Regions from separate parts of the Cytobacillus mangrovibacter genome, predicted to be linked through region 2. Evidence: riboswitches for the same ligand, from Rfam matches in the RefSeq annotation. Region 2 holds a riboswitch; the other holds the start of a gene.
The links. Region 2 has a riboswitch for cobalamin ahead of ACFYKT_RS05890 (ribonucleoside-diphosphate reductase subunit alpha). Riboswitches for the same ligand answer to the same signal wherever they lie in the genome.
Positions count from the first base shown of each region.

Region 1: another riboswitch for cobalamin. It lies ahead of ACFYKT_RS21645 (ABC transporter substrate-binding protein); the one in region 2 lies ahead of ACFYKT_RS05890 (ribonucleoside-diphosphate reductase subunit alpha).

Region 1 is NZ_JBIACJ010000022.1:36,312-42,158, reverse strand. It holds gene mgtE (magnesium transporter) at 1-963, opposite strand, end outside; gene ACFYKT_RS21650 (hypothetical protein) at 1,153-1,929, shown strand; cobalamin riboswitch at 2,123-2,319, shown strand; gene ACFYKT_RS21645 (ABC transporter substrate-binding protein) at 2,439-3,416, shown strand; gene ACFYKT_RS21640 (FecCD family ABC transporter permease) at 3,463-4,440, shown strand; gene ACFYKT_RS21635 (adenosylcobinamide amidohydrolase) at 4,444-5,847, shown strand, end outside.
Region 2 is NZ_JBIACJ010000002.1:491,041-496,887, forward strand. It holds gene ACFYKT_RS05885 (ribonucleotide-diphosphate reductase subunit beta) at 1-1,014, opposite strand, end outside; gene ACFYKT_RS05890 (ribonucleoside-diphosphate reductase subunit alpha) at 1,037-3,325, opposite strand; cobalamin riboswitch at 3,607-3,785, opposite strand; gene ACFYKT_RS05895 (MBL fold metallo-hydrolase) at 3,895-4,752, opposite strand; gene ACFYKT_RS05900 (methyl-accepting chemotaxis protein) at 4,916-5,847, shown strand, end outside.

The DNA.
Region 1 (5,847 bases), on a different contig from region 2:
TGGCATAAAGAAGGCAAGTGCAACAACTTTTTCTAGCGTTCTTGAATAGCCGCTAATTATACTCCCAGATAAAATGCCGATGAATAAGAGTAAAATGAGCCATGGAAGTCTTCGGTAAGCTGCAACAAAAGCCTTCGTTTCAAAGTCAATGGATTTTCCTGTAGCTGAAAGCTTCTCAATATCTTCGTTCGCTTCTTGAATGACAACATCAATAATATCATCAACGGTAGCAATTCCCATTAAAACATTCTCTTCATTAACAACAGGGATAGCGAGAAAGTCATATTTCTCAACAAGTCTTGCAACCTCTTCTTGGTCTGTGGTTACAGTTACGGCAATAACACGTTCATACATGACATTTCTGATCTCTTCACCCGGTTCAGCTATCAAGAGGTCCCGATAAGAAACAACCCCTACAAGCTTTCGATCCTGGTCAATGACATACAAATAATTGATTGTTTCTGCAAATTCGGCAAAAGACTTCAACTTTCCAACGGCGTCGCTCACTGTAAAGTAATCCCTTATCCATACGAAACGGTTTGTCATGATTCTTCCTGCCGTTTCAGGCGGATAATTCATGATATCTTGTACAATAGCAGATTCGCTTTTCTTCATTCCGGAGAGGAGGGAAGTAATTTTCTCAGGTGATAGATCATCTAAGAGAACAGCTAAATCATCATTGTCCATTAAATCAAGGACTTTACCTGTTTTTTCAATCCCAAGTTTATTTAACACATCAAGCTGTATTTCTTTGTTCAGCTCTTCCAGCAAGTCTGCGAGCCGATCAGTATTCATAAAGAGCAGAAAGCGGGTTTTATGCTTTTCTGGCAGGTTTTCGTAAATATGAGCGATATCGTAGGGCTGCAATTCATCAAGAATTAGTTCAAAGTCAGTTTTTTTATTTTCTTTTAATGTTTTTATGATGTGAAGAGTAATCTGATTTTCGGTCATGCTTTGAATCAAACTTCTCACACTCCTTCCATCGGACTCTATATCTATATTATAATGCCACGATAATGATAAAAAATTTTGTGGCTGAACGAAATGTGTTATGGTTAATGTAAATGAAATAAACAGGAAAAGCTAGCAATACTTTGATATGATTGAAATAAAAGAACCAAACCAGTTATCTAATGTTCGGAGGTTTCACCATTGAAAAAAAGGAACCAAGTTATTCGTGATATTATTTATATTTATATAAATGAACGTGAGCACTATACGATCACATACGGAATTGAATTTGAAGAGTTTGCTCAAGCCTTATTCCAATCATTAAATCATCTTCTATTGTTGAAGCATCATTTTGAGGATGGTGATTTTAATAGGCATACATTGCATGAGTTTGTATCAAATGACAAGCTGAAGAAGCTTATGGATGATGATGTGTATGGATATGGTGATTTCTGCTGGATTGATTTTGAAGAGGAAGAGGCTTTAAATGAATTGCCAAGCCAGGCAATCGCGGAGCTGCTTTACTTAGGCCATTTGAAAGAGCACCTAAAGCTGCCTTTTTATAATCATCTAAGCAACAGGTATGTCTATTTGGCACATGATGATGGTTGGTTTAATAAGACATACTATCGTGATTTCAGTGATTTTTACCGGATGATGGGAGAGGTCATTCCAGGGAAATTGAGTCAGACAAAAGTTGAAAAGTCATTGCTTGGGATGAAGAAGAAGAGGACATATCCATCCATTTCAAGTGATATTCTTCGTCAGTTAAAACCATTGCTGAGGGAAGGCGTTATTCTCTCAATTAAAGATATTGAACAAAGCCGTACAAATATTGAAATCCCAATTTGGACGATTGGGGACTTTTCGAATATGGATGATATGTATGAGGAATACTTGAATATTATCAAAGAACCATGTGATGCGAAGCTTGTTATTGATAAAAAGTCACGAGAATGGAAAGTTTACGGCCGGTAAATGATAAATTATCGGCTCTTTTTTTATTTAATCCCCTTGCTATCAGCTGAATGATCAACTAAATTCACTAAGGATTACATACGTCCTCAGGTAGTATTGGACAAAATCTACATTTATACGTCAATCCGGAAAATATTAAATATGAATACTCCATTTTGAACATAATCGTGTATAATCGGAATTAGCGGAAAATTTCATACATATAAAGATTAGGTGTCTGACAAAAAGTATTTTTTTGAAGACTTAAAAAGGGAAGTTGGTGTAATTCCAACGCGGTCCCGCCACTGTAAATGGGAGCTAACTGCATTTGCCACTGTACAAGCATGTATGGGAAGGCGCAGGAAGGCAATGACCATAAGCCAGGAAACCTGCCAATCTTTACGCACCATAAACCTACGAGGATAGGAGGTGTTTGACTGGATTCATATTTTTTTTTCGAGCGTATGACTATTCAAACATCTCCATTTCAACTGTGGGGATGTTTTTTTAATTTAGGGAGGAAAGATAAGATGAAAAAATTATATTCATTATTATTCGCAATGCTTCTAGCTGTCGGTGTATTGGCAGGCTGTGGTGGAAATACGGAAGAGCCAAATGAAAATGCGAATACCAAAGATAAAGAAACGCAACAAGTCAAGGAAGAGTCTGCCTTTCCCGTTACAATAAAGGACGCTCTCGATAATGAGGTTATCATCGATGCAAAACCGGAGAAAATTGTTTCTCTTATTCCAAGTAACACGGAGATTGCATTCGAATTGGGATTAGGTGAGCAAATTGTCGGTGTAAATGATTTTGATAATTATCCTGCAGAAGCAGCTGACAAGGAAAAAGTCGGCGGACAGGAATTTAATGTTGAGAAAGTGATTTCATTAAGCCCGAATCTTGTTCTTGCACATGAATCAACTGCTGATGCTGTGGAAGTAGGGCTGCAGCAGTTAAGAGATGCAGGAATTGCTGTGTTCATCGTAAATGATGCGGAAAACTTTGATCAAGTATTTGAAACAATTATTACGATTGGTACGGCAACAGGAAAGAAAGAGGAGGCTGAGAAGCTAGCAGCGAACATGAAAGAAAAGCTTGAAGCAATTATAGCCAAAGCAGCAGATATTACAACAGAAGAACGTAAAAAGGTTTTTGTTGAAGTATCACCAGCACCAGAAATCTTTTCAGTTGGATCTGACACTTTTATGAACGAAATGCTCCACATCATTCATGCTGATAACATTGTGACTGAAGAAGGATGGGTGCAACTGGACTCAGAAGCAGTTATTGAGCGGAATCCAGATGTTATTATTACGACTCATGGGTTTTATACAGAAGATCCTATTGGAAATGTTCTGGGCAGAGATGGATGGCAAGACATCACTGCTGTGAAAAATAAGCAAGTGGTCGATGTAGACTCTGATATGGTTACCCGTACAGGCCCAAGGCTTGTTGAAGGAGTAGAGGAACTTGCAAAAGCTATTTACCCTGAAATATTTAAATAATAAAGGGATCGCCTATTTAATTGCAGCTATCTTTCTATTGGTTGCGATGCTGCTCGGGATATCAATTGGAACGGTTTCCGTTTCTGTTATAGATATTCTGAAAATAATTGGCGCAGAAATTTTCCGCCTGTCACCAAATGAACAGATTGATCCCATGTATACGAATATTGTCTTAAATATTCGGCTGCCAAGGGTTATTTTAGCAGGGTTAGTTGGGGCGTCTCTCGCAATTGCAGGAGCCGCCTTTCAAGGTTTATTAAGGAATCCGCTCGCAGATCCCTATACACTAGGTGTCTCTTCTGGTGCATCAGTTGGTGCGGTATTAACGATGTTTTTTGGTATTTCGATTCCTTTTGTTGGGCTGTTAACCTTACCATTGCTTAGTATCTTATTTGCTTTTATTACGATCTTTGTCGTTATGCTATTTGCCCGTCAAATCGATCGATCGATGAAAGTGGAAACGATCATACTAACAGGGATCATCTTTAGTTCCTTTTTAGGATCAATTATATCGATGATGATTGCGCTTACAGGAGAGGAGCTAAGACTAATTATTGGCTGGCTTCTCGGCAGTGTTTCAATGAGGGGCTGGGCATATATTAAAATTATTCTTCCATTCTTTATCATTGGCTCCTTTCTTCTTCTTATAAACACGAGAGAATTAAATGCGATGTCTTTTGGTGAAGAAAGAGCACAGCATATCGGTGTGAATGTCCAAAAGAGAAAGAAGATCATTCTAATTGCTGGTTCAATTTTGACGGGGGCGGCGGTTGCTGTATCAGGAACAATTGGCTTTGTCGGGCTCGTTATCCCACATTTAACAAGACTTCTATGGGGACCGGATCATAAGCATTTATTGCCGCTTTCCATACTAACAGGAGGAGGCTTTCTCATTTTGGCTGACCTAGTAGCCCGTACGCTTATTTCTCCTTCAGAATTGCCGATTGGTGTGATCACAGCCTTAATTGGTGCACCGGTATTCGGGATTATTTTAATGAATAGAAGAAAGGAAAGAAGAGGATAGATGATGCTAAGTGTACAGGGATTAACAGGCGGATATTCCGGGGATGCCATTGTAAAGAATGTCTCCTTTGAATTAGAAAAGGGTGAATTGTTCGGAATCTTAGGGCCGAATGGCAGTGGGAAAACAACCTTATTAAAAATGCTTAGTGGGATTCTTCCTTTTTCAAGTGGAGATGTTTTCTTAAAAGGAAAATCCCTGAAGATGTATACACCGAAGGAATTGGCGACAATCATCGCAGTTCTATCTCAGCACTCTTCACAATCATTTTCTTATACAGTTAAGGAGACCGTTTCGCTTGGTCGGTATGCCCATCAGAAAGGCTGGTTTCAAACATGGTCTGATGAAGATGACAGCATAGTCATGCAGGCAATGGAACAAACAGGGGTCGCTCACTTTAAAAATCATTATATTCATGAATTGTCTGGTGGAGAAAGGCAGCGGGTTTTTCTTGCACAGGCACTTGCACAGGAACCGGAAATCTTGCTGCTTGATGAGCCGACAAACCATCTGGATCTATCTTTTCAGAAAGAGCTGCTCGATTTATTGAAAAGCTGGACAAGGGGAAGAGGGCTGACCGTTATCTCCATTTTTCATGATTTGAATTTAGCAGGGCTGTATTGTGATCGGCTGCTTCTTTTGGAAAATGGCAAGATCAACATCAATCATATTCCGAATGAAGTCCTGCGCGAGGAAAGAATTAAGAAGGTCTATCATACGAAAATACAAAAGCAGCCACATCCAAAAGTGCCGGCGCCACAGATGGTTCTCCTCCCAGAGGCATTTGATGAAGAAACAGGGAGTCCTATGATTGATGAATCCCTTTTAACATTTACTGATGAGTATATTGCCCTCCAATGCCCGATTCCACTTCGTACAATGTCCTCAGGCGTTGTTGGTCCTGGAACAGGCTGGCATCAGATTTTTGTCAATCGGCATGTAAATAAGGATTATGATTGCAGCGACCATCGCAAGGAAATGGTGGACTATTTAAAAGATCACGGCTTTGAACCAGGTGAAACGGTCGGAATGATGACAGCGGTTGTGCTTGAGGATGTAAGCTTTCAACTTTATAAAGAGGAGGATTTCTCTGTCTTTATTGTTGTAACAGCTGGTGTAGGAAATGCGATTGATGCTTCTAGAAGTGAGGAGCATTCCTTTCAGATGACGCCTGGGACAATTAACACATGGGTGTTTATTAGTGGAGAATTAAATGAAGAGTCCTTCATTCAGAGTATTATGACTGCTACTGAAGCTAAGACAAAGGCTATGTACGACCTTGAAGTTAAGGATGCGGTCACGGGAACGATTGCAACAGGTACTTCCACTGATAGCATTCTAATAGCAGCTACTCAAAAAGGACAAAAGCTTGATTATGCCGGAACGATTACTCCACTCGGAAAAGTAATC
Region 2 (5,847 bases):
TTTTGTATAAGTGCGTGATTTTTGCTCGAAAAAATCGGATTTTGTTTCATTCATCATTTCATCGCTAAAAACATGGATCCAAGGCATTGGATTTACCCGATCTTCATAAAGGTTTTGAAGCCCTAATTGCCGGAGACGCTTATTAGCAAGATATTCTACATAGCTTTCAAATTCAACTAGATCAATCCCTTGAATTTCTTTCAAGATATAATGTGCCCATTCCTTTTCTAATTGAACAGCTTCATGAATGGTATTGTACACATAGTTTATATTATCATCTGTGTGTAATTCCGGATTTTCCGTTAGCAAGATCCGAATAAATTGAGCAATAAAGTAGGCATGTTGCATTTCATCACGTTGAATATAGCTTATCATCGTACTTGTCTTAAGCATTTTCTGTTCCCGAGCTAAGTGATAGAAGAAGGCAAATCCAGCATAAAAGTATATTCCTTCTAAATTAATTGAGTTAATTCCAAGCTCGATTAGATGCTGTGGCGTTGGATTGTTGCGGAACTTTTCGTAAGCATCTAAGATTAATTGGTTCCTTTTTCGGACAATTGGATCATCCTTTGCTTGATTAAAACGACTATTTTGTTCACTAAGAGGCACTAATGAACTGAGAATATAGGAATAGGATTCATTGTGTACGGCTTCCTGTTGTGAAATCACAGCAAAAATGGCTTTAAAGCTTGGATCAGTTACAAAATCCATTACTTGAGTCATTGTCGGTGTTTGTAAGCTATCTAGTGAAGCGAGCTGTGTATTAATGCGTAAAAAGACATCTTGCTCAGTTGGACTTAGTAAATCCCATTGCTTAATATCGTCCTGCATATTTATTTCTTGCGCCTTCCAAAAGTTAGACAATAGTGTCTGATACATTCGGTACATTTGCGGATATTTGATATCATTCCAATTCAAGATGCCTGAAGATTGACCGTTAATAATACGAGTTGATTTATTTGGAAATTCCGGATTTAGTAGTTTAATTCTTGTAAGAGTTTGTGATTTTGTCATTAAGAATCCTCCTTGTTCATATTTAGCTATGGCAAGCTTCACATTCATCAATTTCTGTTTGTGAAGTGCTTCTTACATAATAAGTGGTTTTCAAACCTTGCTCCCAAGCTGCTAAATGGAGCTGTAATAGTTCTCTTGCTTTAATATCGTGACGGACATATAAGTTGAAGCTTATTGATTGGTCAATATGGCGCTGGCGAGCAGCATTTTGCTTAATGCTCCATAACTGGCTTAATTCATGCCGAACCCGACGGTAATAGTTATACGTATGATGATTTAAATCAGGAGCAGTGATTTTAAATTTAAAGTTTTTCTTTTCCTCCGCATATTCCACTGCATAAAGAGGGTCAATTCCGTCAGTTGAACCACCAATTTTTGCTGTCGAGGAATTTGGTGCAACAGCGAGCATCCAGCCATTTCGAACACCACATGCCTGTATTTTTTCTTGCAGCTTTCTCCAACGACCTGAAGTATAATTCTTCCGTTTAAAATAGGCTCCCGTCTGCCATTCAGAATGTGGAAATAGTCGATAGGCTCCTTTTTCTTGTGCTAATTCCATTGAAGCTAGAATCGTATAGTAAGCAATGTCCTCATATAATTCATTTGCAAAGTCAACTGCCTGGTCAGATTCCCAGTGAATTTCCTTGATTGCAAGTAGATGATGCCAGCCAAAGGTACCTAGTCCAACTGCACGATACTTTTCATTTGTCCATTTTGCTTGTCCAACAGAAATATTATTACAATCGATCGTGTTATCGAGCATTCGCATCTGTATACGGATCAGTCGCTCTAATATATTTGCTCTAACTGCATTTGGAAGGTGAATAGAAGAAAGATTACATACGACAAAGTCACCAGGCTTTCGAATAATGACAATATTTCCGTCTTCATCAAGATACTCTTTCTGAATAACTGTTGCAGACATATTTTGCATGATTTCTGTACATAAATTACTGCAATAAATCGAGGTGTAACCTTCGCCTCTAACATGTTTGTTCGGATTTTGTCGGTTTGCTTCATCACGATAGAACATATAAGGTGTACCAGATTCAAGCTGCGCAACCATGATGCGCGCCATAATATCCATTGCACGGTATGTCTTCCTCGGTAGAAGAGGGTGATTGACAGCATCCTCATATTTTTGGGTGAAGTAGCTGTTATCTGACTCATCATAAAAATCCTCAAGACCTAATGGGACGCCATTATCATCTTTCCAGCTCATGATTTGCTTAACCTGATGAGGACAGAAGGTATGCCATTCACCAATGCCTCTGCCTGACTGATCAACCTCTCTTAGTTTCTTCATGAATAAGTCAGGAATGGAGACTCCTGTGAAAATATCATGTGCTTTACGGCGCTCATCACCATTGTTTGTTTTTAAATCAAGAAAACCATTCATGATATCTTTATGAAATACATCTAGATAGATGGCGATAGCTCCTTGTCTCTGCCCTAATTGGTCAACACTGACTGCTGTGTCATTAATTAGTCTGATCCATGGGACAACACCTGAAGAGTTTCCTTTGAATTTCTTAATATCTGATCCTAGGGCACGGACCTTTCCGTAATAGATCCCAATACCACCGCCATCTTTGCTTAATCGGGCTATGTCCCAATTATTTAAATAAATACTGTCTAATGAATCGTCTACTGTATCGATAAAACAAGAGGAAAGCTGTCCATAACTTTTTCCAGCATTAGAAAGAGTGGGGGTAGCAACTGTCATGTATAAGTTACTTAATGCCCAATAAGCTTCTTTAATAAGTGAAAGTCGCTTAGATTTATCTTCATTTTTCATCAAAGTCATTGCAATAATCATGAATCGTTCCTGTGGCAATTCATACAAGTTTTTCTCATAATCTTTCGCAAGATAACGGTCAGTAAGAAGGAATAAGCCAACATAATTAAATAGATAATCTTTCTCAGGATCGATTTCTTTTCCTAATTCAATTATTTCGTCCTTTGTATATAAATCTAGTAAATCTCTTGAATAGATTCCTAGTTTGGTTAGGTCATTTATAAGCTCAAAGAAATCACCATATTTCAATCCTTTGTTATATCCTCTATTTGTTGCGGCCTTAGAATAAAGCTCATTTAAATATAAATGAGCAGCAAGAAAGGTCCATTGTGGCTGATCCATTGATATTTTGTTCAATGAATAGAGGAGTGCTTGTTCATTTGCTGCTTCTTCTGTTAAGTTTTGCTCTGACATTTTTTGCTCAAGTTCACGAATATCAATATTGAATGTGTCTGACGCTCTGTTAATCGTATGTAATACATTATCCAGTTCTGAATGGATCGTTGTTTTCATAAAAACCGCTCCTTTATAAATGCTTTTTTAGGCTTTTTTCATAACATTGTTCAACGTTGGTAAAGGTTGATTTTGTCGCTAGGAAACTTTTCAAGAACTACAATCTTCTAAAGAAGAGCACTTTTAAATAAATTTGCTTAATGCTTTATTTATTTCTGAAGAAAAATAAAAACCCATCGCTCAAGAAAGAGGATGGGTTTAACAAACGCTGATATTGTCACAGACTTAAAAAAGGTCTATAAAAAATACCCTCATTCTACCTTCCCAGCTCCCGAAGAAGATAACACGTTCTAAATATGGCAGGTCTCCTGACTTGTGCCTTAACCTACTTTAAGTCCTTCCCATCCGAGTGGACAGTGGTTCACTTATTTCGACGGCACTTACAGTTGCGGGAACAGTTCTGGAGTCACACCAGATTCCCTATTAAGTCTTAATAGACACCATATTTATAGGTTTATCACTGTATATTGTAGTATTAATGAAATGATAATACTATATATGTAACTTTCATTGATTATAAGCTAGATTAGAATTTTTTACAACTTTTTAATTTCCGTAAAGAGGAAACTTTAGTGTAAGTCTTTACTCACGTATTTTCCATAGTCTGGAACTGCTATTTGATCAAAGTCTTGAACTAATTTTCTTAAATTCGTTGACAATTCTTCACCTGACATAGGTAATCCATGTCCAGTAATTGCTAGATTCGGGTTTAAAGCTGCTAATTTACTTACTGAATTTTTGGCTGATTTCCAATCGGTTGTCAGATATCTTGGCGGTCCGTTTATCTCCTGTTCCTGGGTAAAAACTTTGTATAGTGAATCTTGCTTAACTGTTACAAAGGCATCACCAACAATAAGTGTGCGATCTTTTTCCCTAAAAAGCGAAACATGTCCTGGTGAATGTCCAGGAGTATGTATCCACTTAAAATCCGGCATAAATGGGATGCTTCCATCACTTGGAAGTTTTTCGATATGATTCCCTAAGTTAATCGGTTCATTAGGGAATAAGGGGGACATCTTCGCGACCAGTCCACCTTCAACTGATGGGTCTGGTTCAGGATATCTAAATTGGCCAGTTAAGAATGGAATTTCTAATTCATGTGCAAAAACGGGAACGTCCCAATGCTCGATTAATTCAATGATTGCTCCAACATGATCGAAATGCCCATGTGTTAGGATAATTGCTTTTGGGTGACTAGTTGGGCCATAACGTTCTTCGGCAACTGAGATGATCTCATTTGCTGAATGAGGCATTCCGGCGTCTACTAGAATATAATCGTTTGTTTTTGGATCACCGACGAAGATAATGTTAACAATCTGGATTGTATGAGCGTATACGTCAGGCAATAGCTGAAACCCAATGCCACTGCCGATTGAAGTGGCAGGAATAAATTTATAATCACTTCCATAATTCATTTCCTTATCCATCAATAATCATCCTCCTATGGAACAGCATATCGTTAGTGTTTCTTAATTTCCGTAAAATAATTAAATGAAAATAACTTAGTTATCTATTTTTCTATGGTTCATATGTAAAAAGTCACAGGAATACCGATAATAAAGTATACGATCTAAAAATGGGGGAAACAACATGAATGCAATACAACAGTTAAAATTAATGGATTTGAAAAGCAAGAATAAATTGATGCTCGTTACGTATTTGATTTCAACGATCCTTGGGCTGGTTGGCATGTTATCTTTAGCTCAAAACTCATTACAAAGTACCATATATATAATGCAAATACTGATCTACCCTCTTGCTTATTTTTTTGTGAATAAAACAGGGAAAGAGTTTTTATTTGCATACATCATGGTTATAGGGATGAATGTATGTACCTTAATACCAACCTTTTTAATGGGTGGTAATTTGTCTGGTGTTATAAGTGTATATTTCTTTACCATTTTTGCTGCGGTTCAGTTTAATAAAAGAATCTTTGGAATCGGTGTTGTTTTTGGTTTAATTATCCTTTTTTATAATAGCTTTTTTCCGACAGAACCCTATGCTTACATGAAAGCAGAATTCTCTTCATTTTTGATGATTTATATTTTTTCAGTTGTGCTGTTATCCGTATTAATTCATTTAAATGATAAACAATACAAAAAACTTCAAGAATTCATTAATCAGGCGGAATCTAATTCAAGAGCGAAGGAAGAACAAAAAGATCATCTCGAAAGGGAATTATTGAATATTGTCGAAAGTATAAGCAAAGTAAATGAAAAAATTCAATTCAGTGTTAATTCACAAGATGAGATGAGAATTGCAATTAATGAAGTTTCCGCAGGCAGTCAAATGCAAAGTGAACAAATTTCAAGTATTGCTCATAATGCGCATAATAATTTAGCTGTAATAAATAAAATGTTTCATTCAACAAGGGAGTTAATTGAGGATTCAATACAATCAAGTATTCTAGCTGAAGAAGGTCAAATTAAGGCAATGGATCTTAAAAAAGAGATGGACAATTTACAGATTATTATTGGAAACCTTAATGAGAACTTTTTATTGTTAACGAAGAAAATTGAAGA